DNA from 3 places in the Streptomyces sp. NPDC085944 genome. Region 1 is predicted to be linked to each of the others. Evidence: riboswitches for the same ligand, from Rfam matches in the RefSeq annotation. Region 1 holds a riboswitch; each other region holds the start of a gene.

Region 1 (4,912 bases):
GCCGCCCCGGGACGGCTCGCTGCCCGACGTCATGGGCGAGCAGCTGCGCGAGGTCGTCGAGGAGGAGGTCCCGGCCCGCGCCCTGATGGCCGCCTACCGCCTCCCGGAGGACGGCACGCGCGCGTGCGACGCGGCCGACCTCGCCCTGACCGTCCTGGGCGGCGGCGAGTCGTCCCGCCTCTACAACCGGCTGGTGCGCCGCGACCGTACGGCCGTGGCCGCAGGGTTCGGCCTGCTGCGCCTCGCCGGAGCCCCCTCCCTGGGGTGGCTGGACGTGAAGACGTCGGGCGACGTCGAGGTGCCGGTCATCGAGACCGCCGTCGACGAGGAGCTGGCCCGGTTCGCCGAGGAGGGCCCCACGGCCGAGGAGATGGAGCGCGCCCAGGCCCAGCTCGAGCGGGAGTGGCTGGACCGCCTGGGCACGGTGGCCGGCCGTGCCGACGAACTGTGCCGGTACGCCGTCCTGTTCGGCGACCCGCAGCTCGCCCTCACCGCCGTGCAGCGGGTGCTGGAGGTGACCGCGGAGGAGGTCCAGGAGGTCGCCAAGGCCCGCCTGCGTCCCGACAACCGCGCGGTGCTCGTCTACGAGCCCACCGCCCCGGCCGACGAGACCGACGCCGACCCGACCGACGCCACCGACGAGAACGAGGAGGCGGCCAAGTGACCGAGCTCGCCACCATGGACTTCCACGCACAGCCGCAGGCCGGCGAGCCCAAGCCGTGGGCCTTTCCGGCCCCCGAGCGCGGCAGCCTCGACAACGGACTCACCGTGCTGCGCTGCCACCGCCCAGGCCAGCAGGTCGTCGCCGTCGAGGTGCTCCTGGACGCGCCCCTGGACGCCGAGCCGGCCGGTCTCGACGGCGTCGCCACCATCATGGCGCGCGCCTTCTCCGAGGGCACCGACAAGCACTCCGCCGAGGACTTCGCCGCCGAGCTGGAGCGCTGCGGCGCCACCCTCGACGCGCACGCCGACCACCCGGGTGTCCGGCTGAGCCTGGAGGTCCCCGCCTCGCGCCTCGCCAAGGCGCTCGGCCTGCTCGCCGACGCCCTCAGGGCGCCCGCCTTCGCGGACGGCGAGGTCGAACGGCTGGTGCGCAACCGGCTCGACGAGATCCCGCACGAGCTGGCCAACCCCTCCCGCCGCGCCGCGAAGGAACTCTCCAAGGAGCTGTTCCCGGCCGACTCGCGCATGTCGCGCCCGCGCCAGGGCACCGAGGAGACCGTCGCGGCCGTCGACTCGGCCGCCGTACGCGCCTTCTACGAGCGGCACGTCCGCCCCGCCACGGCCACCGCCGTGGTCGTCGGCGACCTCACCGGCGTCGACCTGGACGCGCTGCTCGGCGACACCCTGGGCGCGTGGACCGGTCCGGCCGCAGAGCCGCGCCCCGTGCCCCCGGTGACCGCCGACGACCGGGGCAGGGTCGTCATCGTGGACCGTCCCGGCGCCGTCCAGACGCAGCTGCTGATCGGCCGCACCGGCGCCGACCGGCACGACCGCGTGTGGCCCGCGCAGGTGCTCGGCACGTACTGCCTCGGCGGCACCCTCACCTCGCGCCTGGACCGCGTCCTGCGCGAGGAGAAGGGATACACCTACGGCGTACGGGCGTTCGGCCAGGTCCTGCGGTCCGCGCCGGACGGGACGGGCGCCGCGATGCTCGCCATCAGCGGCTCCGTCGACACCCCCAACACCGGTCCCGCCCTGGAAGACCTGTGGACGGTGCTGCGCAAGCTCGCCGCGGAGGGGCTCACCGACGCCGAGCGCGACGTGGCCGTGCAGAACCTGGTGGGTGTGGCGCCGCTCAAGTACGAGACGGCGGCGGCCGTGGCGGACACGCTCGCCGACCAGGTCGAGCAGCACCTGCCCGACGACTTCCAGGCGACGCTCTACCGTCAACTCGCCGCCACGGGCACCGTGGAGGCCACGGCGGCGGTCGTGAACGCCTTCCCGGTGGACCGCCTCGTGACGGTCCTCGTCGGCGACGCGGCGCAGATCAAGGAGCCCGTCGAGGCCCTCGGCATCGGTGAAGTCACCGTGGTGGCGGCCGAGTAGCGGCAGGCGCGTGCGGTGGCCCTGGTGACCGGAGTGTCACCAGGGCCGCCGTATGTCCCAATTGGGGGAGTGGCTGCCTGTCTGCCCTGTGGCGTGCGCTACAAAAAGCCTGTTGCGTTTGAGGATTGAACACAGCCGCGTTTAGCGTCTTCCGGGCTGTTCGTCAGGCAGTGCGCCGCACCCGCGGCACCGGACAGTCATCGCCGAGTCCCCGTACGGCGCGAGCCAGGGGAGCCGGGGACCCACCGCAGTCCCTGGGGTGAATCGGACGCCCGCGCGCGCAGCGAGGGGGTCCGTAGGAGACCTTCCACCTCCGAACCCGTCAGCTAACCCGGTAGGCGAGAGGGAAGGAAAGGACAAGCCTCTACATGGCGTTCACGCGCGCCACCGGGAAGCACCGCCGTCCCAGTCGGGTGCACCGCACCACCGCCCGTGCGGCGGGAGTCGCGGCCCTCGCCACCACCGGCGTCGTCGGCACCCTCGCGGCTCCGGCGCTCGCCGCCGAGCCCGAGGTGGAGCAGAGCGGACTCACCCCGGTCGTCACCATCGGCGACTCCATAGCCGACGAGATCGACGCCCAGGCCGTCGCCCAGAAGCAGGCGGCCGTGGACGCCGCCGCCCGCGAGGCGGCCCGGGAAGCGGCCCGCGAGCGGGCGGCCGAGGCGGCCAAGGAGGCGCGCGAGGCCAAGGAACGCGCCGCGCGGGAGGCGGAGCGCAAGCGCCTCAACACCTTCGTCACGCCGATCACCGCCTCCTACGTCTCCACCGCGTACCGGGCCGGCAGCTCCCTGTGGTCCTCCGGCAGTCACACCGGCATCGACTTCCACGCCGCCGGCGGCACCTCCGTGCACGCGGTCGGCGTCGGCACCGTCGTCGAGGCCGGCTGGGGCGGTGCGTACGGCAACCAGGTCGTCATCAAGATGCACGACGGCACGTACACGCAGTACGGGCACCTGTCCTCCATCGGCGTCTCGGTCGGTCAGTCGGTCGGGCCCGGGCAGCAGATCGGCCTCTCCGGCGCCACCGGCAACGTCACCGGACCGCACCTGCACTTCGAGGCACGCACGAGCCCCGAATACGGCTCGGACATGGACCCCGTCGCCTACCTCCGCTCGCACGGCGTGAACGTCTGACGGCCGCGTCAGAAAAGCCCCGCCTCCTTGAGTCGGGGCTTTTCGCATTCCATATTCGCTTGATTGGCCTAGAGTCGCTGAACATGCGTCCATCGTCGACGTTTCAGGGATCGAGGCGGAGGTCGGTCATGCGTATTCCGGCGCATTCTGTGTGCACGGCGATCCGGGACGACATCGTCGCCGGTGTCCACGGACGCGGGAGCCGGCTCACCGAGGAAATCCTCGCCCGCCGCTACGGCGTCTCGCGCGTCCCCGTGCGCGAGGCCCTGCGCACGCTGGAGGCGGAGGGCTTCGTGGTGACCCGGCGGCACGCGGGCGCCTGCGTCGCGGAACCGACCGAGCAGGAGGCCGCCGACCTGCTGGAGACCCGCGCCCTCCTGGAGCCGCTCGGTGCCTCCCGGGCTGCCCGGCGGCGCACCGAGGCCCACCTCAAGGTGTTGCGCGGCCTGGTCAGGCTGGGGCAGGAGCGGGCCAGGCAGGGCGGCGGGGAGGATCTGCGCCCGCTGGGCGGCTGGTTCCACGAGACCCTCGCCCGGGCGGCGGGCAGCCCCTCCCTGGCCGCACTCCTGACCCAACTGCGCCACAAGATCGCCTGGATGTACGTCCAGGAGGCCCCCGCCGGACCCGTGCAGCACTGGGCGGAGTGCGGCGCGATCGTCGACGCGGTGGCCCGGGGCGACGGTGAACGCGCCCGGGCGCTCATGACGCTGCACACCGAACGGTCGGCGTCGGCATACCGGCTGCGGTTCGCCTCCGGCGGCGGGCGGACGGAGTGCGTGAGGAATGCGCAACAATCCGTACACACGGCGGTGCTGCCGAAGTAACACGAGTGCCGTACAAAGAGGCGGGGAATTCAAGGACCGCTTTTCCGGTGCTCGGAACGGAAAAGGTGAAAGGCCCGCCGGGCGATACCGGCGGGCCTTTCGGTGCTGCTGCTCCCTGGTCCGTCAGACGGTCTCGGGAAGCTCCTCGAGCCCCTCGGCGACCAGCTTCGCCAGCCGGTCCAGGGCGGCCTCGGCGTCCTCGGCGTCGGAGGCGAGGACGATCTCCTCGCCACCCTGGGCGCCGAGGCCGAGGACGGCCAGCATGGAGGCCGCGTTGACGGGGGACCCGTCGGCCTTGGCGATCGTCACCGGGACGCCTGTGGCCGTGGCGGCTCGGACGAAGATGGAGGCGGGGCGGGCGTGGAGACCCTCGGCCCAGCCGACGTTGACGCGGCGCTCAGCCATGTGATGCTGCCCTTCAGGTGTTCAGAGGGGTTGGAGTTGTCTAGACCAGGTTGTCTAGACCAGTTTCCCACATCGTGAAGCAAGGCGGGACGACCGCGTGTGCCGTCCCGTGCGGTGCCCGGACCGCGGCCTCGGTCCGGGATTCCGTTGTCCACAGACTGCCCCGCGCCGTTGTCGTACGCGAGCCGTAGTCTGGGGCCCATGCAGACCTCGTCGGACCGGCACGAGTACCCCGCCCACTGGGAAGCCGACGTGGTGCTGCGCGACGGCGGCACCGCGCGCGTCCGCCCCATCACCGTTGATGACGCCGAGCGCCTGGTCAGCTTCTACGAGCAGGTCTCCGACGAGTCGAAGTACTACCGCTTCTTCGCGCCGTACCCTCGCCTGTCCGCCAAGGACGTCCACCGCTTCACGCACCACGACTTTGTGGACCGGGTGGGACTCGCGGCCACCATCGGCGGCGAGTTCATCGCCACCGTACGCTACGACCGGATCGGCGCC
Region 2 (4,912 bases), on a different contig from region 1:
CGGCAGCGAGCACGACGAGTACTGGGTCACCCTGGGCGACGCGTTGTCGCCCGATGACGAGTGGCTCCGTGGCGAAGCGCCAGGTGGCCAGTTCCACGGGGCCGTCGTAGCGGAGCAGTTCTTCGACGCCGCTGTCCAACAACGCCGTATCGCCCCGCTGAATGGCTTCCTGCAAGCGAGCCCGCTCCCGAGGGTGCTGCATGAGCGTGTACACGCCATTACCGATGAGGTTGATGGTGGTCTCGAAACCGGCGAACAAAAGGACGAAGCACATCGCCGCGGCCTCGTTCTCGGTGAGGTGCTCGCCGTGGTCGGAGGCCCGGATCAGACCCGAGATCAAGTCCTCACCGAGGTCGTCGCGCTTCCGGTGGATCAGTTCGGCGAGGTAGGCGCGAATCCTCTTGACGGAGCGGGCCACGCCACCGCGCTGTCCTCCGCCGTGGCGGATCATCATGCCTGCCCAGTCCCGGAGATCGTTCTGATCCTCCCGAGGGACACCCAACAGGTCGCAGATCGCGTAGATGGGCAGAGGGAAGGCGAAGTCGTGGATGAGGTCCGCCTCGCCCCGGGAGGCGAAATCGTCGATGAGGCCGTCCGCCAACTGCTGTACCCGAGGGGCAAATTCCGCGATGCGTCGTGGAGTGAAGGCCTTGGAGACGAGGCGGCGCAGACGCGTGTGGTCCGGGGGGTCGATGTTGAGCAGATGGGTCATGAGGTTGGCGCTGCGCTCACCGGGAATCCCGGTCTTGCTCTTCCCGCCGGCGTCCTCGGCGTGATGCTCGGGGTTCTTGGACAGTCGACCGTCGGCGAGAGCCTCACGCGCGTCGCCGTATCGGGTCACCAGCCATGCCTCGACTCCGCTGGGCAGTTTCGTCCAGTGGACGGGGGAGTGCTCACGCAGCCAGGCGTAAGCCGGATAGGGGTCGGTGGCGAACTCCCAGGTGAAGAGTTCGGGGGCGGCGCTCGGAACATTCACGGTACGACCGTAACGGGAGCGGATGCTCCCAGTTCCCGGGCCGACAGAGGAGAACCGACTCGTCAGGACATGGACGACAAGGAGAGATTTCTCAGTTTGTCTGCGCAGTCTCCACACCAGGCAGAAACAGCCGGGATGAGACTGCTGATCGATCTCTTGGACATCGAGGTGAAGCCGCTCGGAGCGGTGAGGAGGCGTTCCGGGGTCAAGTGCAAGGTGACGGAGTGGCATGAGCGCACCGGCACACCGGTTCCCGTCACCGTGGCGGAGTCGGAATGGCCAGTTGTCGAAGAACTCATGGTCTCCTGCTTCGCGCGCCGCCAGTTCGCTCGCGGAACCGTCGACACCCGTACGCAGTTGAACGGTGCTCTGCACCGGCTGCGTACAGGCTGTCTCCGGGACGAGTTCCCCGAGGGGTACGGGCCGTGGCAGCTCGCCGAAGAACGGCAGAACTCCTGGTTCAGAACAGGCTTCTGGCCTGTACTCATGGAAGAGCTGAACCGGCGCGGGGTGGCCACGCCGGTGCGGTGCGAACCGCAAGCGCCGCCATTCGAAGTCACGGGGACCATCGCGTCCGAGTCGTTCAAACGTGACACGCGCTCAACTCTGTGATCTTCACGTGATCTGCGCGGCATGAACTTGTGACTAGTGATGATCTCCCTATACGTTCACGGATCAACGTGGTGTCGAGCGTCATCCGCCGCGTGGTCCCCGTCGTCTCGTGAAAGGTCGTCGCATGCTCTCCGGGAACGGTCGTCACCGTCGCCCCCGCCAGGCTCCCGCCCTGGTCGTCGCCGCCGGAGTGACCGGCTCCGCCATCGCGATCCCGCTGCTCGGCGCCACCGGGGCCCACGCGGCCGGCTCGGGGACCTGGGACCAGGTGGCCGAGTGCGAGACCGGCGGTGCCTGGAGCCAGAACAGCGGCAACGGGTACTACGGCGGCCTGCAGCTGTCCCAGGACGCCTGGGAGCGGTACGGCGGCCTCGACTACGCGCCCAGTGCCGACCAGGCCAGCCGCTCCCAGCAGATACGGATCGCCGAGAAGATGCACGCGGACCAGGGCATCGCCGCCTGGCCGACCTGCGGCCTCCTCGCCGGCCTCGGCGACGACTCGGGCGCCACGAGCGGCTCGGACGCGTCCGGTGACGGGGTGTCGGAGGGTTCGGACGCCTCGGGGAAGACGGACGGTTCCGAGTCGTCGGCCGCTCCCACGACCACCGAAGCGCCCGAGTCGTCGCAGTCGCCCGAGTCGTCCAGGTCGTCCGAGTCCTCGCGGTCGTCCGGAAGGGCCGACTCGGCCGACGCGGGCGGGGCTACCGAATCGACGTCCGGGGCGCCCTCTTCGTCCCCTTCGCCCTCTTCTTCCCCGTCGTCCGACACCTCCTCCGAGGGCTCGTCAAGTGACGAGGGTTCCTCCATCAAGTCGGACACATCCACCGAATCCGACTCCGGCGTCGTGGCCGAACGGCAGGGCGCCGAGGGCTCGTCCGGCTCCGGCCGGCACCGTGGCGACAGCGCGGACGAGGCCGCCGCGGACGAGGCTCGCGGGGGCGAGGCGGCGGGACGGCACGCCTCGCGCGACGGTGGACCGCGAGAGGTCGAGGACGGCTCGTACACCGTCCGCTCCGGCGACAACCTCTGGGCCATCGCCGACTCCCTTGACCTCGACGGCGGGTGGCGTGCGCTCTACGCCGAGAACGAGACCGTCGTCGGCGCCGACCCGGACCACATCCTCCCCGGTCAGACGCTCACGGTCACGGGCGAATCGGGCGAAAAGTAGGGGGAGTTCGCGTCACGGTTAGAGACCGTATGTCCCTTTTGGATCTCGTGAGAGATAGGTCTCAGAAGCCGTGATCGTCTTTGAAAATCCGCGGAGCACGTGTCTACGGTCATGACCGCTCGCCACCGCGGGCCCCGACAGCCGCAACGCCGAATCCTGCCAGCGGCCGTACGGGAACAGTCGTCGCGTCAAGCGCCGCAGGCAGGAGCGGGGGACCCAAGGTAAGTGCCGCACCGGGCAGTTGAGCCGGAGCGGCTAGGGGTGAAGCCGAGTTCCGTGAGGAACCCGGCCGGGCAACTCAACCGGCCCGAACCCGACAGCTCACCTCGCAGGCGTCGGTGAGGGGATCAACCATGCTGTTTTCCGGCAAGGGCAAGCACCGTCGTCCGTCCAAGGCCACCCGTGTCATCGCCGTCGCCGGCGTGACCGGTGCCGCCGTCGCCGCCCCGCTGATGGCGGCCGGCAACGCCTCCGCCGCCACCGCGTCCGAGTGGGACGCCGTCGCCCAGTGCGAGTCCGGCGGCAACTGGTCCATCAACACCGGCAACGGTTACTACGGCGGTCTGCAGTTCTCCGCCTCCACCTGGGCCGCCTACGGCGGTACGCAGTACGCCTCCACCGCCGACCGGGCGAGCAAGGCCCAGCAGATCGAGATCGCCGAGAAGGTCCTCGCGGGCCAGGGCAAGGGTGCCTGGCCGGTCTGCGGCACCGGCCTGTCGGGCGCCGCGTACACCGGCGGCGGTTCGCAGGACAGCGGCTCCGGCAGCTCCGAGAGCTCGCAGAGCCAGAGCGGCGGCTCCACCGCCGAGCGCTCCACCGAGCAGAAGGCCTCCCGCTCCTCCGAGCGTCCGGCCGCCGAGCCGAAGGCCGAGAAGCCCGCCAAGAAGACCGTCACCACCCCGACCGGCAAGAAGGTCGAGAAGGGCGACGGCGAGTACAAGGTCGTCAAGGGCGACACCCTCAGCTCGATCGCCGCGGACCACGACGTCAAGGGTGGCTGGCAGAAGCTGTTCAAGCTGAACGACGACATCGTCGACGACGCCGACCTGATCTACCCGGGCCAGCAGCTGCACCTGAAGTAAGGAGCGGCGGCCCCCGCGACTCCCGCCCCGGTGCGTGTTCCCCCGTACGCACCGGGGCGGGATTTTCACATTCCGCCTTTGTTTCGTTCGGAAACAATTTACTCTCGGTTCTGTCCAGCGGGTGGGCGATCGGCTGGCCGATCGCCCGGAGCCGGTTAGGCTCGGTCCCGCAGAGCCGCCGCGGTCCCGCGGGGCCCGCGCGTCACACCGAAGCGTCACATTGAAGAAGGAGATGCTCGTGCCGTCCATCGACGTCGTCGTAGCCCGGGAAATCCTGGACTCCCGAGGCAACCCCACGGTCGAGGTCGAGGTCGGCCTCGACGACGGCAGCACGGGGCGTGCCGCCGTTCCGTCCGGCGCCTCCACCGGTGCCTTCGAGGCCATCGAACTGCGTGACGGCGACCCGGGCCGTTACCTCGGCAAGGGTGTCGAGAAGGCCGTCCTGGCCGTCATCGAGCAGATCGGCCCGGAGCTGGTCGGCTACGACGCCACCGAGCAGCGCCTGATCGACCAGGCCATGTTCGACCTGGACGCCACCGACAACAAGGGCTCGCTCGGCGCCAACGCCATCCTCGGCGTCTCCCTCGCCGTCGCCCACGCCGCCTCCGAGGCCAGCGACCTGCCGCTCTTCCGCTACCTGGGCGGTCCGAACGCGCACCTGCTGCCGGTGCCGATGATGAACATCCTGAACGGCGGCTCGCACGCCGACTCCAACGTGGACATCCAGGAGTTCATGATCGCTCCGATCGGCGCGGAGTCCTTCTCCGAGGCCCTGCGCTGGGGCGCCGAGGTCTACCACACCCTCAAGAAGGTCCTGAAGAACAAGGGCCTGGCCACCGGCCTCGGCGACGAGGGCGGCTTCGCCCCGAACCTCGGCTCCAACCGCGAGGCCCTCGACCTCATCCTCGAGGCGATCAAGGAGGCCGGCTACACCCCCGGCGAGCAGATCGCCCTCGCGCTCGACGTCGCCGCGTCCGAGTTCTACAAGGACGGCTCCTACGCCTTCGAGGGCAAGACCCGCACGGCCGCCGAGATGACCGAGTACTACGCCGAGCTGGTCGAGGCGTACCCGCT
Region 3 (4,912 bases), on a different contig from region 1:
CGAGCCGCTCGGCGGAGATGTTGGAGGCGGCGATGTGCCGCACCTTGCCGGCCCTCACCAGCTCGTCGAGGGCGCCGATGATCTCCTCGACCGGCACCTCGGGCTTGTCGAAGTGGGTGTAGTAGAGGTCGATCCGGTCGGTGCCCAGGCGGCGCAGCGAGGCGTCGGCCGCGGCCTTGATGTTCGCGGCGGACAGGCCGGGGTAGTCGGGGTGCTGGCTGACCTTGGTGGCCAGGACGACGTCGTCACGGTTGCCGCGGGAGGCGAGCCACTTGCCGAGGACGGTCTCGGACTCGCCGCCGCTGTTGCCGTCGACCCAGGCGGAGTAGGAGTCGGCGGTGTCGACGAAGTTGCCGCCCGCCGCCGTGTAGGCGTCGAGGACGGCGAAGGAGGTGTCCTGGTCGGCGGTCCAGCCGAAGACGTTGCCGCCGAGGGCCAGGGGGAAGACCTCGAGGTCGGAGGAGCCGAGCTTGCGCAGAGAAGTCATGTGGAGGATCAACGACCGCACTGGAGCGGACCATTCCGGATGCACGCAAAAACCCCGCAAAACGACCGCGAACCGGCAGCCCTGACGTCGGGGGGTTGCCGTCAGGACCGCCGGGGTTCAGCGGGGCGGGAAGCGTGACGACTCAGTCGGTCTCAGGGGGTGAGGCCCTTGCTCTGCAGCCAGGCCATCGGGTCGATGCCGGAGCCGTCGGCGGTGTGCACCTCGAGGTGGAGGTGGGCACCGGTGACGTTGCCGGTGGCGCCGACGCGGCCGATGACGTCACCGGTGGTGACCTTCTGGCCGACGCTGACGTTGATCGACGACTGGTGCGCGTACCAGAGCTCGGTGCCGTCGTCGAGGGTGAGCACGGTCTTGTAGCCGTACGACCCGTCCCAGCCGGCCGACGTGATGGTGCCGCTGTGCACCGCCTTGAGCAGCGTGCCCGTGGGGGCGGCGAAGTCGAGGCCGGTGTGGTGACCGGATGCCCACAGGGAGCCGGCCTGGTTGAAGGTGGAGGAGATCGTGTACGAGGAGGTCGGCAGGGTGAACTGCTTGGCCAGCTCGGCGAGCCGCTCGGCCTCGGCCTTCTTCGCGGCCTCCTCCTCCGCCTTCTTCTTGGCGGCGGCGGCCTTCTCCTCGGCCTCCTTCTCCGCCTTGGCGGCGGCTTCCGCGGCCTTTTTCTCGGCGGCGGCCTGCGCTTCGGCGGCGGCCTTGGTCTCGACCTGGGCCTGCTGCTGCTCGGCCTGCGCCATGATCCGGGCCCGCAGCGACTCGCCGGCCCCGGCGGAACCCGCGTCCGCCCCGGTGTCCGCGGCGACGGCCTGGGTGATGCCGCTGAGCGGGGTGGCGGAACCCTCGGGCTCCGCCTCCTCGTCGCCGCCGGGCATGAGCGAGCCGACGTTCGGCAGGTCCGGCATGGAGATGGACACCGGCGGCTTGCCGGTCTGCGCGCTGGCCATGCCGCCCGCGCCGACGGCGGCTATGACACCGACGCCGAGGACGGTGGAGCTGCGGGCGAGCCCGCCGCGCTGCTTGGCGACGCGGTGCCGGCCGCGCACGGGGCGGATGGACTCCGCGGTGGGGTTCCACTCCTCCCAGGGGCCCTCTTCGGCGCGGGGGGCGTCGTAGCCGAAGGTGTCGGTGCCGTGCCCGGTGGGCACGAACGGGGCCTCGGGGGCAGGCCGGTTGGACGCCACGTGGGCGTACTCCTTTCCTTCCTTCTCGCCTACCGGGTTAGCTGACGGGTTCGGAGCAGGAAGGTCTCCTACGGGTGCGTGCCGACGTGTTTCCACGGCGTCATGCGCCCGATTCACCCCAATGTGGTGGTTCCCCGGTTCCCTTGCGGGATTCGGCGCGTGCGCACGGAGCCGCCTTCTGTGACGGCTGGGACGACCGCGCTGCGTTATCGAACGTTAATAGACGCGAGGCTCGGATTCCAAGCCGTTCCACTTGATCATTAACGGCAACGGCCGGGACGCACCCCTCACGACCACTGAAATCCGGACGAGTTGACTCGCTCTCGGTATTCCCCTTCACGCCACTTTCTTCTGACGGTGTATCAGTTGTTATGCGGAGGGGGGTCGCACTGTCACGACTCGTGACAATGATCAAGGTCGTCGTGCCGGGGGCGCCGTACGGCCAGCAGCGCCATGTCGTCCGCCATGCCGCCCCCGGAGTGCCGGCGCACGTCCTCGGCGAGGGTGTCGAGCAGGGTCGCCGGATGCCGGAAGACGCGGCCGGCCAGCCGCGTCAGCGGATCGTAGAACTCGCCCCCGGCGTCCCGGGCTTCGGTCAGCCCGTCGGTGTAGAGCAGCAGGGTGGCCCCACCTGGGAAGTCGACCTCCTCCGCCCGGTCGGGCCAGACGCCCAGCTCGCCCATGCCGAGCGGCAGCGCCGACTCGCGGGCGGGCAGGGCGCCCAGGGTGCCGTCGGCGTGGAGCAGCAGGGGCGGCGGATGGCCGCGGTTGACGATGCGTACGGTCCCGTCACCGTGCGGGAGTTCGGCGAGGACGGCGGTGGTGAAGCCCTCGAAGGCGTCCAGTCCGTCCCGCCGGGTGCCCTCGCGCGCCAGCGCCCGCTCCAGCCGCTGCGCCACGGCCTCCAGCGTCGCCTCCTGCTCGGCGGCCTCCCGGAACGCGCCGATCACGACGGCGACGGCGGCGACCGCGCCCATGCCCTTGCCGCGCACGTCGCCGACGATGAGCCGGACGCCGCGGGCGGAGTCCTGCACCGCGTACAGGTCGCCCCCGATGAACGCGTCGGCCTGCGCGGCCTCGTAGCAGACGGCGATCTCGAAACCCGCGATGCGCTCGGCGGGTTGGGGCAGCACGGCGCGCTGGGCGGCCGCGGCGATCTCGCGGACGGAGACGAGACGCTCGCTGCTGCGCCGGACCATGCCGTTGACGATGACGGCGAGCACGGCGACCGTCGCGATGGTGATCAGCTCGGTGAGGGAGTCGACGTAGTGGATGACGCCCTTGCCCAGCTGAAGCCCGATGACCGAGACGACCACGGCGACACCGGTGAGCGCCGTGCCGCGCCGCGAGTAGAGCGGGGCGGCGATCAGGGGAGCGGCCGTGTAGAGGGGGCCGGCGGTGAAGTACCTCGGGGTGAGGATGTCGTACAGGATGGCGACGACGATCAGCAGCACGGGAAGCGCGTGCACGAAGACGCGCCCGTAAGCGGTCCGGCTGCGCGGCGGCGGCCCGGCGGGCGGCTGCTCGTCCCCGAGGCCCGGGTCGGGAACGGGATCGCCGGGGAGCCGGCCACCGGCTCTGGCGGCCGCTCCCTCGTCCTCCACGTCACCTGGCCGCACCACTCGTCTCCCACCACCCCGCACGTCCGTGCGCCGCTTACCGTCCAGGAGTCCAGGTTTCCGGGAGCGGGGGCGGGCGGCGAGCGGTGAGGGGCCGACCGGATGACACGGGGGTGCGGGACGCCGTCGTACGTGCCGAGACGCACCGAGGGCCGGAACCCTTTCGGATTCCGGCCCTCGGCCTTCAGTAGCGGGGACAGGATTTGAACCTGCGACCTCTGGGTTATGAGCCCAGCGAGCTACCGAGCTGCTCCACCCCGCGCCGTTGTGTTCACCACTGTACGTCATCCCGGGACCGGAATGCACATCGGTGTCTCCGCCGCCGGTTCCCTACCGCTCCAGATGGCGGTTCGGCGCCTTGGCCGCCCCCTCGTACTCGGGCAGTACGACGACGGCGGCGCCCTGCGCGGCGAGCAACCCGCTCCCGTCCGCGCCCGCCACGAAGGTGTCCGGCTCCCGCCAGGCCGTGACGACCCGGCGCACCCCGGCGTCGAGGATCAGCCGGGCACAGGGCGCGGGACGGGAGGCCCGGCGGGCACAGGGCTCGAGACTGCTGTACACGGTCGCGCCCGCGAGCCGTGCGTCGCAGGGGTCGATCTTGGCGAGCGCGGCCTCTTCGGCGTGCACCACGGGATCGCCGCCCTCCCGCGAATACCCGCGCGCCAGCTCGCTCCCGTCGGCGGCGACCACGACCGCCCCCACGCTGAACGCGGTCTCCGACGGCGGACACAGGCCGGCCAGCTCACAGGCGACCTCCAGCCAGTACCGGTCGGCGGGGGCCACACGCTCGCCGGTCCCGGGTGCGGTGGGCCGGTACCGCATCAGCACGACGTCCTCGATCCGCCGCGTCCCGACCAGCGCGAGCCGCCCGCCCTGGTAGGCGCCGGGCCCGAACAGCCGGGGTGCGGCCGGGTCCCCGACCAGGAGGGGCGCGAGAACGAGCTGCAGCTCGTCGGCGAGCTCCTGCTGGAGCAACTGGCTGTGGACGGTCCCGCCCCCCTCCACCATGAGCCGCCGCACACCTCGCCGGTCGTGCAGGTACTCCAGTGCGGCGTGCCAGTCCAGCTCCGGCCCCAGGGACACGACGTCGGCACCGATGCCGAGCCCGCGGGCCCGTCGGGCCCCGTCGTCCGTGGTCAGCAGCACCTTCTCCCCGCCCGTGTGCCAGAACCGCGCCGCCGGATCCAGCTCGCCGCCGCCGCTGACGGTGACCTTGAGCGGGTACTCCGCCTGCCCGGCCGCGACCCGGGCCGCCCGCCGCTCGGCCGAGTTCACCAGCAGCCGCGGATCGTCGGCCCGGATTGTCCCGGCCCCGACCAGGATCGCGTCCACGCAGGCCCGCACCTCGTCGACCCGGTCGAAGTCGGCGGGGCCGGACAGCAGCAGCCGTTCGGGATTGGTGTCGTCCAGGTAGCCGTCGAGGGAGACGGCGGCGGAGAGGAGGACGTGGGGCAGGGGCATGGGTGACACTCCGGGAAGGCGGGCGGGCGGCGGGTTCCGGTGGGCAAACACTAGGCGCCGCTGCTGTTCCTACGGTTCACCGTGGTCCGTGGACAGGCACCGCCCCCTCGACTCCGCCACCCGCAGCGCGTCCGCGAGGCACTCGGTCA

The links. Region 1 has a riboswitch for cyclic di-AMP ahead of AB0P07_RS29550 (M23 family metallopeptidase). Riboswitches for the same ligand answer to the same signal wherever they lie in the genome.
Positions count from the first base shown of each region.
Region 2: it holds a riboswitch for cyclic di-AMP, as region 1 does, so the genes downstream of both, rpfA (resuscitation-promoting factor protein RpfA) here and AB0P07_RS29550 (M23 family metallopeptidase) in region 1, are expected to answer to the same signal.
Region 3: it holds a riboswitch for cyclic di-AMP, as region 1 does, so the genes downstream of both, AB0P07_RS30695 (M23 family metallopeptidase) here and AB0P07_RS29550 (M23 family metallopeptidase) in region 1, are expected to answer to the same signal.

Region 1 covers NZ_JBFBJX010000018.1:28,419-33,330, reverse strand. Annotated here, with positions in the region: gene AB0P07_RS29560 (pitrilysin family protein) at 1-664, shown strand, start outside; gene AB0P07_RS29555 (pitrilysin family protein) at 661-2,049, shown strand; cyclic di-AMP (ydaO/yuaA leader) riboswitch at 2,241-2,405, shown strand; gene AB0P07_RS29550 (M23 family metallopeptidase) at 2,418-3,182, shown strand; gene AB0P07_RS29545 (GntR family transcriptional regulator) at 3,311-4,006, shown strand; gene AB0P07_RS29540 (HPr family phosphocarrier protein) at 4,130-4,411, opposite strand; gene AB0P07_RS29535 (GNAT family N-acetyltransferase) at 4,613-4,912, shown strand, end outside.
Region 2 covers NZ_JBFBJX010000019.1:45,657-50,568, forward strand. Annotated here, with positions in the region: gene AB0P07_RS30215 (cytochrome P450) at 1-976, opposite strand, end outside; gene AB0P07_RS30220 (transposase) at 1,046-1,588, shown strand; gene AB0P07_RS30225 (transglycosylase family protein) at 1,713-2,756, shown strand; cyclic di-AMP (ydaO/yuaA leader) riboswitch at 2,940-3,106, shown strand; gene rpfA (resuscitation-promoting factor protein RpfA) at 3,110-3,838, shown strand; gene eno (phosphopyruvate hydratase) at 4,077-4,912, shown strand, end outside.
Region 3 covers NZ_JBFBJX010000020.1:22,626-27,537, forward strand. Annotated here, with positions in the region: gene AB0P07_RS30690 (aldo/keto reductase) at 1-487, opposite strand, end outside; gene AB0P07_RS30695 (M23 family metallopeptidase) at 640-1,683, opposite strand; cyclic di-AMP (ydaO/yuaA leader) riboswitch at 1,695-1,851, opposite strand; gene AB0P07_RS30700 (PP2C family protein-serine/threonine phosphatase) at 2,076-3,287, opposite strand; tRNA gene AB0P07_RS30705 (tRNA-Met) at 3,491-3,564, opposite strand; gene AB0P07_RS30710 (dihydrofolate reductase family protein) at 3,633-4,763, opposite strand; gene AB0P07_RS30715 (hypothetical protein) at 4,833-4,912, opposite strand, start outside.